Regions from separate parts of the Parabacteroides sp. AF19-14 genome, predicted to be linked through region 1. Evidence: riboswitches for the same ligand, from Rfam matches in the RefSeq annotation. Region 1 holds a riboswitch; the other holds the start of a gene.

Region 1 (5,836 bases):
CTTGAACGACATTTCGGGGATGATGAAGTGTCACTAATCGGTTTTCACAAAATTCTATCAGATCCGAAATTTATAAACATGTGCGACCGTGGAATAATCCCGTTTGATAAAATGATTGACGGAGCGATAAAAAGGTATCCTGAATATAGTGATGCCTTCACGTTTTTCAAAGATAATTATCTAGAAGAGATAACAGGAGAGATTGAAGGTATGCGTGTACTTCTAAAAAAGTTAAAGCAATCTGGATTCAAACTATATGGGTTGACGAACTGGAGCGACACAATCTACCGGGTCATGGAGAAATTCGACATATTCCGGTTACTTGACGGTATGGTAATATCATGTGAGGAACACTTCATCAAGCCAGAAAAGGAAATTTATCTTCGCCTTCGTGACAAATATGGCCTTAAACCGTCGGAATGTTTGTTTACGGATGACAGAATGGTGAATGTGTTGGGTGCAAAGGCGATTGGAATGGAAGCTGTATTGTTCACAACACCCAAAGAATATATTTTTGAAATAGAGCGAATTTGCGGTATCAAAATTGAACAATGATGAATACCAGAAATTGCAACAGCCGGAGATGCGTTTAGAGAATAGCGAATATCGCACCATTGATTAACGACAAATAAAACAAAGAAGAATATGGGTATCGGAAAATGGATAGGCGGTGTCTTGGGGTTTATGGCATTCGGACCACTGGGCGCTTTAGCCGGTATTATATTAGGCTCTTTCTTTGAGGAAGAGGCAAACATGACGGGACAGCCCTTCGGTGGCAGAACCAATTACGATGATCAATATACACGAAGAGACCCATACGCCGGGGAGCGTAACAGTTTCCTTTTCTCCATGTTGGTAATGGCCTCCTATATCATCCGTGCCGATGGGAAAATCATGCACAGCGAGATGGAATATGTCCGTCAATTCCTCCGAAGGAACTTCGGCGAGATCGCCGTAGGCCAAGGTGAAGAGATATTGCTAAAGCTTTTCGACCAAGCCAAACGCATGGAGCAAGAGAATAGCATAGGATTCAAGAATACCATCCGGGAATGCGGAACCCAGATCGCATACAACCTAAGTTATGAGGAGCGGCTGCAACTGCTGGCGTTCCTCGCCGAGATCGCTAAGAGCGACGGTAATGTTTGCGCCACCGAGATCAACGCTTTAAAAGAGGTAGCCATAGCGATGGGAATGTCTGAAAAGGAAGTTGAATCCATGTTAAATCTTCAGGAAAACTCCCTAGATAACGCCTATAAAGTATTAGAGATAGAACCCACGGCTACGGACGATGAGGTGCGTGCCGCTTACCGCCGCATGGCTATCAAACATCATCCGGACAAAGTAGCCAACCTTGGTGAAGATATCCGCAAGGCCGCCAATGAGAAACTCCAAAAGATCAATGAGGCTAAGGAGCGTATCTATAAAGCGAGAGGCATGAAGTAAATAAGAAAATGGAAATATTTTCTCAATGTCTGTATTATTTAATTAAAAAGACCTACCTTTGCCCACGATTTTAGTAATCAAGCTATCACATAGTTTGGTGAGAGGGAATCCGGTGTGAATCCGGAGCTGTTCCTGCAGCTGTAATCCTCATTAAGTTGGTTAGAAGTTCAAAAGCCACTGTTCCAGAATTGGAATGGGAAGGTTTCTAACCAGAGGAGAGCCAGAATACCTGCTAAAGTCTTACAATAACATCAAGCTTCCAGGATAGAAGTATGTGTCATACAAAAAACGATTCAATTTATTTTTTGAGACATAACCAGATAGAGGCTTGTTGTTTTATTTCGTGTATAAATAAAACACTATATGAGGCTTTTAGCATTCGCTATTCTGGTGGCATGCGTACAATCCGTATGCGCCCAAAGCATATTGAAAGATCCGAAGGAACTTTCCGTGCTATTGAACGAGGTCGTGGTCACCGGTACGGGTACCGAACACTATCTGAAAGACGCCCCTGTGCAAACAGAGGTAATCACTGGCAAAGCCCTTGACAGTTACCAAGGACGCAGTATGCAAGATATTCTGGAAGGGCTGAACGCTTCCATCACCTTTAATCCGAGCGACATGGGTAGTGGCATCCAGATGAACGGATTAGGCAACGATTACATCTTGATCCTTATCAATGGCAAACGGATCAACGGAGATACCGGCGGACAAAACGACTTGAGTATTATCAACCCCGCCAATATCAAGCGTATCGAGATCGTAAAAGGTGCCGCCTCTTCCCTGTATGGTTCGGACGCTATCGCCGGTGTTATCAATATTATCACGAAAAAGAACCGGGATAAAGTGAGCCTATCGAATACGACTCGTGTCGGATCGTATGGAGATATATTGGAAAGCGTACAAATCGGCTTTGGGCATAAGAGAGTGAATTCCACCACCTCACTTAGTACGACCCATACGGACGGCTGGCGAAATACGACCCAAGAATGGGACCATCACGAGGTAATGAATGGAACCGTGACACGAACCGTAAACCGATCCACGAACTTTACGTTAAGGGAGAACTTAACCTACAAAGTGAACGACCGGCTGAGCCTTTCGGCCGATGGCTCTTTTTACCAGAAATGGAATTATCGTCCGCACGGCGCATTCAAGTATTATACCTATGATCAATTCTACCGGAACTTCGATGTGGCCGGAGGAGCTAAATACGCATTGGGAGGACTGAATTTTCTTTCGGTAGACCTAACTTATGGTAACTATAGCTATTTCTATAATTACCATCATAAAGATGTCACGAACTTCTTCGATCCGGAGACGGGTTTACGTATTACTCGTTATCCGGGGGAACATATTCTGGAAACCTCTCAACAACGTTTCCTAGGACAAGCCAAAAGCGTATTCCACCTCGGGGAAAACAATATCCTAAGCGCCGGACTCGAATATCAATACGATCATTTGAAATCTCCCCGGCGTATCGAGAACGGGAAAGCCTCCGTATTTACGGCTTCCGCTTATGTACAAGACGAATGGAACCCGACGGATCGGTTGAATGTGACGGTAGGTGGGCGCTTCGTCGTGCACCAAGAGTTCGGGGCTACGTTTACCCCTAAAGTCTCCGCCCTGTACAAACTAGGCGACTTCAATATCCGAGCCACATACTCAAATGGATTTAAGGCTCCTACCTTAAAGGAGTTGCACGATGATTATATCACGCAGATCGGCGGCGGCCCGTGGAAACATTATTATGGTAATAAGGATTTAAAACCGCAAAAGTCCAATTATTATTCGGCGAGCGTAGAATATCATGCGTCGAACCTGCAGATCACGGTAACAGGATTCTACAACCGTATCAAGAACATGATCGCCCTGACCGAGGTCCCGACAAGCGCCGAAGACCGATTGGATGAGATCGAGGCCAGCATGCAACACAAGAACTTATCCAAAGCCCGCTCTTTCGGAGGAGATATATCGCTCACCTATCAAATCCTATCTTCCTTGGCTATTGGTGGAGGCTATAGCTATACGGATGCCAAAGCGCAATATACGGATGATCCGACCGACCCGAATTATATGCTCTACACCCCGATCAACGGAACCTCATTCCATAATGCCAATTGGAAACTAGCATGGAACCATGCGTGGAAAAAGTATAAATTGGATGTCACCTTGTTCGGCCGGTACCAATCCACCCGCTTTTATATCACGGACGGTGATGGAAAAAGTTATCAGCTATGGCGATTGAATACCCGTCATAACGTATTGAAAAAGAAAAAATGGAACCTAGATATCAATGTCGGTATCGATAATATCTTCGATTATGTGGATCGTACCCCGTTCGGACGCCATCGTGGAACTACGTCTCCCGGACGGACTTGGTACGCCTCCTTTATCGTGAAATTTCAGAATAAACATAAACTATAAACAATCTTAAAAGTTAAATGCGATGAACAAATTTAAGTACCTTTTGCTTGCGGCGAGTCTATTTGCCTCAAGCGCAGTTTTTACCTCCTGTGATGATGGAGACGACGACAATACCGCAAACCCGGCGGAAGAAGTCGTAAAGGCAAGTAAGAAACATGACACGGCGATCTTGTTGTGTACATTCGGTAGCACATTCAAAGAGTCTATCAAGACTTACGACGCAACATTGGCCGATTTCCAGAACGCATTTCCCGACGCGGACATCTATTTGTCATTTACCTCCCGTACTTGCGTGAATCGTGTAGAGGCAGAGACCGGTATCGCACGTTATCAACCGGATCTTTGGTTACAAGCTCTAGGAAATGCCGGTTACAAGAAGGTAGCGGTACAGTCCTTACACATCATCCCGGGTGAGGAATACCTAAGCTTGATGAATACGGACGTGAAGAAGAAATTCATGATCGAGTCTTTCCCGAGTGTTCAAGTCGTAAAAAGCCCTTGTTTGGTGTACGACAAAGAGGATGTGGAAGCCGTAGCGAAAGTCCTATACAGCCACTACAGTGATAAATTGGCTGATAACAAGAACATCCTTTTATTAATGGGACATGGTAACCCGGATAAAAACTATAACGCAAATACGAAATACACGGAAACAGAAGAGGCTATGCAAGCCTTGGCCGCTAACAAAAATGTATTCGTAGGTACCGTTGATTACGGAGATATGTTGTTCTGGCCGGAAGAAGGCGAACCTAATGAGGAATGTGTCTATTCCAAACTTACCAAATACTGCGAGGATCATAACTTAAAACCGGAAGAGATCACGATCTCCTTAGCTCCGTTCATGTCTATTGCCGGAGACCATGCGCATAATGACCTTTGGGGTATCGAGGAGGGTGATGATTTCAGCGCTGCCGCTCCTAACGCCGACGCTTGCTGGAGACTAAAACTTTTGAAGATGGGCTTCAAGATTGACACGAAAGAAAGCCATAACGGAAGTTTAGAGAACTGTAAGATCATAGGCTTAGGCGATTACGACGCTGTTCGTCAGATCTGGGTGAACCATCTAAAAGCATTATATAATGATGCGGAGGCTTGGGAAACCGGAGAAGACTACCAGTAAATAATTGAGAATTGAGAATTGAAAATTGGTTCAGTAAGTACTCACTAATTTTCAATTCTCAATTTTCAATTGTTCAGTGTGTATATAATTTCTTTCGATCAAAAATCGTCGCCCGTTTATATTTCATGGCGAAACGGATGTGATCGATAAATAAAGACCGGATCGCCGGATTCTCACCTAGAGGCTTTAAATAAATATCCACATCGAAACCCTGTTGACGTAGCCCTTTCTGCCAGAAATCCGTAACCGTATTTTCCGTACCTCGAATCAGTACGAACATAAAAGGAATCAACTGCACACGCTTATGACCGGCTTGGCGCATTTGCTCACCTACATCCTCGATCGTAGGGAAACCCTCACGGGTTCCGGTATAATAATCTTTCATTCCTTTGGTCTGGAACATATACCCCAATTTCGCGTAAGCCGAGTTACTGGCATGATAAGTTCCGTGCGCCACCAATAACTTAGCCCCATTTTTAGTCACTCCAGAAGGTGAGGAAACCGCTTTCATCACCGCCTCATAATCGGTATCATCATATAACAAGGGATTACCTACACGCAAATCCTTAAACAAACCTTTTCGCTGTTCCGCCTCTTTGCGGATCGCTTCCATCTCCACACCCTCTATAATGATAGTCGGTTGGATAATTACATGGGTAAACCCTTGATCACGCAACTCCACCAAGGCGTCCGCCGGCAACTGAACCCAAACACCTTGCGCCCTCAACCGACTCACTACGCTACGGGCGCTATAAGCCTGCCGGACTTCCACGTCTGGGAAAGCCTCCTTGACACGCTTGTTCATCACATCGAGTACTTGGGTACGAGCTTCCGGGTAAGCACTCC
Region 2 (5,836 bases), on a different contig from region 1:
AGAGTGTATACCTTTAGCTACCAGCTTTGTACTACTCTTAGAATGGTAACCGATCGAAAGTCCGTTAATATGAATCGTATCTTGTTTCATCTTACTCGTTCAATTCATTCTTACGTTTTCTAAATAATACCGAAGCCACTACAGGAGCACCTACTAAAGCGGTTACCGAGTTGACAGGCAACGCTCCCTCGAACCCCGGCATACGGGCGATCAAATTACAGATCAACGCCAACGCCGCACCGGCGAATAAGACCGCAGGCATTAAAATCCGATGGTCGGAAGTCTGGAATATGGCCCGGCATAAATGCGGAACGGCTAGCCCCAAGAAGATAATAGGTCCGCAATAAGCCGTGACAATCGCCGTAAGGACCCCAGCCGAGGTGATAACCAGCAAACGGGCCCGCTTGATATTAAGTCCCAAATTGCGTGCGTAGCTATCCCCAAGAAGCATCAAGTTCATGGTTTTGATAAGCAGGAACGAGAGAGGGATCAAGATGGTCATAAGAATCACGAACAACATCATCTGATTACCGGATACACGAGCGAAACTCCCCAATCCCCAAATCACGTATGCACGGATATCCTCCTCGACACTAAAGAATTTAAGTACACCGATCACGGCGTTCGCCACGTAACCGATCATCACACCGATAATCAACAACGTGACATTTCCTTTTACCTTTTGGGAAACATATACAATCAACGCCATCACGGATAAGGAACCGATCACGGCCGCTATCGATAAGGCGATCTCCCCCATAAAACCAAGTTTACTCAAGGCAACACCCCCTAAACTACCGCTTAACAACACCACGAAAGCGACACCCATGCTCGCTCCCGAACTGATACCTAAGACCGAAGGTCCGGCCAATGGATTACGGAAAACGGTTTGCATCTGTAAGCCGCTGATAGATAAGCCGGCCCCCGCTACCAACGCCGTCAATGCCTGTGGTAGCCGGGATTTCCAGATAATATTCTGCCATGTAATAGGCTCATTTCCTGAATTCCAGATAATATGCCAAACCGATTGAAGAGGAATAGAGACTGACCCCAACACCAAATTCAAAAAGATTAGAACAAAAATAGCTGTGACAATCGCCAGCATCCATAGGGTATTTGAATGTCTCATCAGTGTTCCTTATTTAAGTCGAGAATAATAGACCGGCTCATGATCCGGTAATAAATCCGGATGAAAGATATGAAGCAAATCCGCTAGGACGATCTCCGGTTCTGTCGGCATACTCTCATAAAACGGCGTGTTCTTCATATTACAATAGATAATCCCTTTCTCCCGGAACGCACGGAAATCCGCATAACGAGGATCTTGCTCTTTCAATGCCTCATAGCTAAACGTTCCCGGGAAACTATTCACGATACGCCAGTAATCAGCATCGTCCGCTTGGTTATAGACCGTCTCGAAGTCTAATGTAACACCACCGGATCGCTCATCGTCTTTCAAGAAATAATCAGCGCCGGCATCCTTGAAAAGCTGTGCCAAGAAACTCTTTCCTCCTACGGCATACCAGTTTCCACCCCGTAACTCGCCACTAAAAACGATCGGACGTTTTTTAACCTTGCCATCCGCCGTAAGTTCCTTTAATTCATTATACCTCTTCTCAATGGCGGCAAAACGCTCATTGCCCTCTTTCTCTACCCCTAACAACAAGCCTATGAACTTGATCCATTCAGCTTGTCCCAATGGCGTAGTCTCCTTATAACCCAAATGGGGAATCAAGGGGATACCCACGTCTTTCAGCGTCTCATAGCCTCCCCGCTTGAATGGCGATACAAGGATCAAATCAGGATTCATACTCATGATAACCTCGTTATCGAAATTTCCCTCTATACCGATCTTTGCGGTTTTACCTTCTTTCAGGCGTTCGTTCATCTCTTTATTGAACAAATGCCGTGTACTGGTAATCCCAACGACCTTATCCAAGGCACCCAATTTAATAAAATTCGATAATTGCAGGGAAGTCATACAGATAACGCTTCGGATAGGAAGCTCTATCATCGTATAATCAACGGGAATCCCCGTGGGTTTCGAACCTCTTTTTACGAACGCATAATGAAACGTGGTGCTTTCCTCGTTTTGAGGATCTTGAATATCAGCCAAGACATATTGATCCGCATAGGTAAGCTTGAATCCTTGGGCGTATAAAGGCTTAACCTGCTCTTGCGAGAATGCGGATTGCTCTACGGAAGCCGTCTTCCCTATTTCTCCTTTTTCACGGATACCTGAAGTACATGATAAAGTCAATACCGATAAAAGCAAGCATCCACCCGCTATAAACTTATTCATAATCCTTGTTTAATTGACAGTTGATCATTGACAGTTACTCTCGTCCTGCTCCACGGGACAGCAACATTTATTTATGAACCGGCAGGTCTTCTGACTTACTTCCATTCTGGACGCCTTCCCGATTACGAAACCAGTGGCCAAGGTATTGTCCGAATGTTTAGAAGTTCACAGCAGCGTGGTCTGTCCGGGATTCTCACCCGGTTCCCTTTTAATCCGCCTCCCGGAAAAAGAGATAAGCGGAGCCTATTACAGCGACAAAAGTAGTAAGAATATTTGTATACATCCGCAATTTTAAGGACTTTTGCGTTTCAAATAAAAACAGATACACATGAATCATCCTATTCACTTCGTCTCATTAGGTCCCGGTGATCCGGAATTAATTACGCTGAAAGGGCTTAAAACATTACAAAAGGCTGATATTATCTATTGTCCTGCTACACAAGGCAAGCATGGAATCATATCTCGGGCGACGGATATATTGAAAGCTATTGAGGTAGACGAATCCTTGATCCATCCGTTTATTTTGCCAATGAGTAAGGAACGGACAGATGCGTTAAACGCTTATAACGAATTGTTTCTGGATGCCCAAGCTGAATATTTGAAAGGAAAACAAATCGTGATCGTCGCCGAGGGAGACGCTGGTTTTTATTCATCTATACAATATGTATACGATAAATTCGAGGAAGCAGGAATCCCGGTCGATCGAATCGCAGGAATTCCGGCATTTATAGCGGCAGGTGCCTTGGCCGGGATACATATCGTAAAACAAGAGGAGCAAATTAACGTAATCCCCGGGACTGCGTCGTTCGATGAACTTTCGGCAAAAATAGAAAATGGAATGATCATCGTCATCATGAAATTACCGGGTTGCCAAGAGGCTATTCATACTTGTATCCGGCAGTATGCGGATAAGGCGGTTTTTCATTATTTCGAGAATGTAGGAACAGGAAAAGAATATTATACTACTGATATCACCACTATACATTCCAAGGATTTCCCCTATTTCTCCCTACTGATTATCCAACCTCGCTAAAAGAAGAAGGCTGCCCGGAGAGTAACCAAACCCGGACAGCCCATCTTATTACGCTACATGCAATATATGCTTAAGCTGATCGATATGGAAACGAAGTGTATCCATATAAGGTTTCACTGAATTATGATACATGATCGCTTTTGCGTGCATATCTTCCAACTCGCTTACTTTACGGTTCGCCTCACGCATTTTACAAGCGTTGTAGCGAATACCCGATACATGTCCTTTGATATCCTCGATCGCTTGGTTTCCCCGGTTGAAGATAGACTCTGCTTCTTCCGGAGCGTATACCGTATAGGCTTGGGCAACGTCATCCAGTAATGCCTGTTGATAAGAGCCGGCTATCGGGAGCAATTGATGGATCGCATGATGACATAAAGAATGAACCTCGTTTTGAAGCTTCTTCAATTCTACTTCCCACTTTGATTCACATACTTCATCCAATTGTTTGACTTCCGCTACGACACGGCCGCTAAACAATTCCACTACCATCTTTTCCCATGCTTCTGCTACCCACGATTTAGTAGCAAATGTAACCTGACTAAATCTTACTGTTGACATAACCTTAAATTTACATATTATATTGCTAATGTTATTAATCTCTTATCTATTTCAATTTATCACACTCAAACCATTTTAGCTTTCTTTTTATCGTTGTGACACCGCAAAATTAATCAAATTATCATAGATGAATAATTTTAAAGACTATTTTATAATTCTTTAAGGGTGCAACAAGCAAAACGTATGATTTTTGCAAAGTTCACTTTACAAAAAGTTCAATTTCAAGCCTAACAGCTATCACAAAAAGCAAGATCATCGCCATCTTCGCACAAAAATATCAAAATAACACAATCTTATTATTCCATAAAGGGGGAAAACCTTGTTCCGTATCATTTTGTTATTATAATAAATTAGATTTACTTTGTTCAAACTATATAAACTTACATAAAGCACATGAAATCGGACATTGAGATAGCAAGAGAAACAGACTTGCGTAAAATTAAGGAAGTTGCGACAACGTTAGGTATCCCTCGTGAGGAAGTACAAAATTATGGCAGGTATATTGCCAAGGTTCCTATCCATTTGATCGATAAAAAGCAAATGGACCAGCATAATTTAATTTTAGTGACCGCTATCACTCCCACTAAAGCGGGAATCGGAAAGACTACGGTTTCGATCGGTCTGGCTTTAGGGCTGAATAAAATAGGGAAGAAAGCGGTGGTCGCTTTACGTGAGCCGTCTCTTGGCCCGTGTTTCGGCATGAAAGGTGGTGCTGCCGGAGGTGGATATGCCCAAGTGCTTCCCATGGAAAACATCAACTTGCATTTTACAGGGGATTTTCATGCGGTTACTTCCGCCCACAATATGATTACCGCTTTATTGGATAACTATATTTATCAGACTCGCAACACCTGCGAGGGATTGAAGGAGATCAAATGGAAACGGGTTCTTGACGTAAACGACCGTAGCTTACGTAACATCGTATCGGGTCTAGGCGGCTCGGCGAACGGTGTCCCTACCGAGACCGGATTTGACATCACTCCCGCTTCAGAGATCATGGCGATCCTTTGCTTGGCTACGGATATAGAGGATTTGAAACGACGTGTCGGAAATATTTTATTGGGTTATACAAACGAAGATAAGCCTTTCACGGTAAATGATCTTGGCATAGCCGGAGCTATTACCGTATTGCTAAAAGACGCATTACTGCCGAACCTAGTACAAACAACGGAGAATACTCCCGCATTTGTACATGGAGGTCCTTTCGCTAATATCGCCCATGGATGTAATTCCATATTGGCCACCCAAATGGCTCTTACTTATGGAGATTATGTGATTACGGAGGCTGGTTTCGGCGCTGATCTGGGCGCAGAGAAATTCTTTAATATCAAATGTAGAAAAGCGGGGCTTTCACCGAAACTGACAGTCATCGTAGCGACTGCCCAGAGCTTAAAACTTCATGGTGGCGTTCCTGAAAAAGAAATCAAGGAACCGAATATCGAAGGATTAAAGAACGGATTCGCTAACTTAGATAAACACATTGAGAATATGAAGAGCTTCGGACAGCAAGTAATCGTGACTTTCAACCGTTTCGCTACCGATACGGACGAGGAGATCGCTTTAGTGGCTGAGCATTGCAAGGAAAAAGGGGTTGGATTCGCCATGAATAACGTTTTCTCCGAAGGAGGTGAAGGGGGTACGGAGCTTGCCCGCTTAGTGGTTGATACGATCGAAAATCATCCTTCCGCTCCTTTACAATATACATATGATCTGAATGATCCGATCCGTACGAAGGTACAAAAAGTGGCCCAGAAGATATACGGAGCCTCTTCGATTGTTTATACGACTTTGGCCGATAAAAAATTGCGTCAGATCGAAAGCTTGGGTATTTCCCATTATCCGATCTGCATCGCCAAGACTCAATATTCATTCTCTTCCGATCCGAAAGCTTATGGGGTCGCCAAGGATTTCGAACTAAAAGTACGAGATGTAATCATCAA

Evidence for each region. Region 1 has a riboswitch for cobalamin ahead of DWX33_RS08280 (TonB-dependent siderophore receptor). Riboswitches for the same ligand answer to the same signal wherever they lie in the genome.
Region 2: linked by a shared signal. The riboswitch ahead of DWX33_RS13615 (ABC transporter substrate-binding protein) and the one ahead of DWX33_RS08280 (TonB-dependent siderophore receptor) in region 1 are both predicted to bind cobalamin.

Annotation. Positions count from the first base shown of each region.
Region 1 covers NZ_QTMJ01000006.1:125,869-131,704, forward strand. The annotation lists gene DWX33_RS08270 (HAD family phosphatase) at 1-555, shown strand, start outside; gene DWX33_RS08275 (TerB family tellurite resistance protein) at 646-1,443, shown strand; cobalamin riboswitch at 1,498-1,695, shown strand; gene DWX33_RS08280 (TonB-dependent siderophore receptor) at 1,807-3,870, shown strand; gene DWX33_RS08285 (sirohydrochlorin cobaltochelatase) at 3,893-4,990, shown strand; gene DWX33_RS08290 (sirohydrochlorin cobaltochelatase) at 5,064-5,836, opposite strand, start outside.
Region 2 covers NZ_QTMJ01000013.1:7,451-13,286, forward strand. The annotation lists gene DWX33_RS13605 (ABC transporter ATP-binding protein) at 1-90, opposite strand, end outside; gene DWX33_RS13610 (iron ABC transporter permease) at 92-1,129, opposite strand; gene DWX33_RS13615 (ABC transporter substrate-binding protein) at 1,139-2,302, opposite strand; cobalamin riboswitch at 2,365-2,564, opposite strand; gene DWX33_RS13620 (precorrin-2 C(20)-methyltransferase) at 2,631-3,335, shown strand; gene DWX33_RS13625 (hypothetical protein) at 3,384-3,896, opposite strand; gene DWX33_RS13630 (formate--tetrahydrofolate ligase) at 4,290-5,836, shown strand, end outside.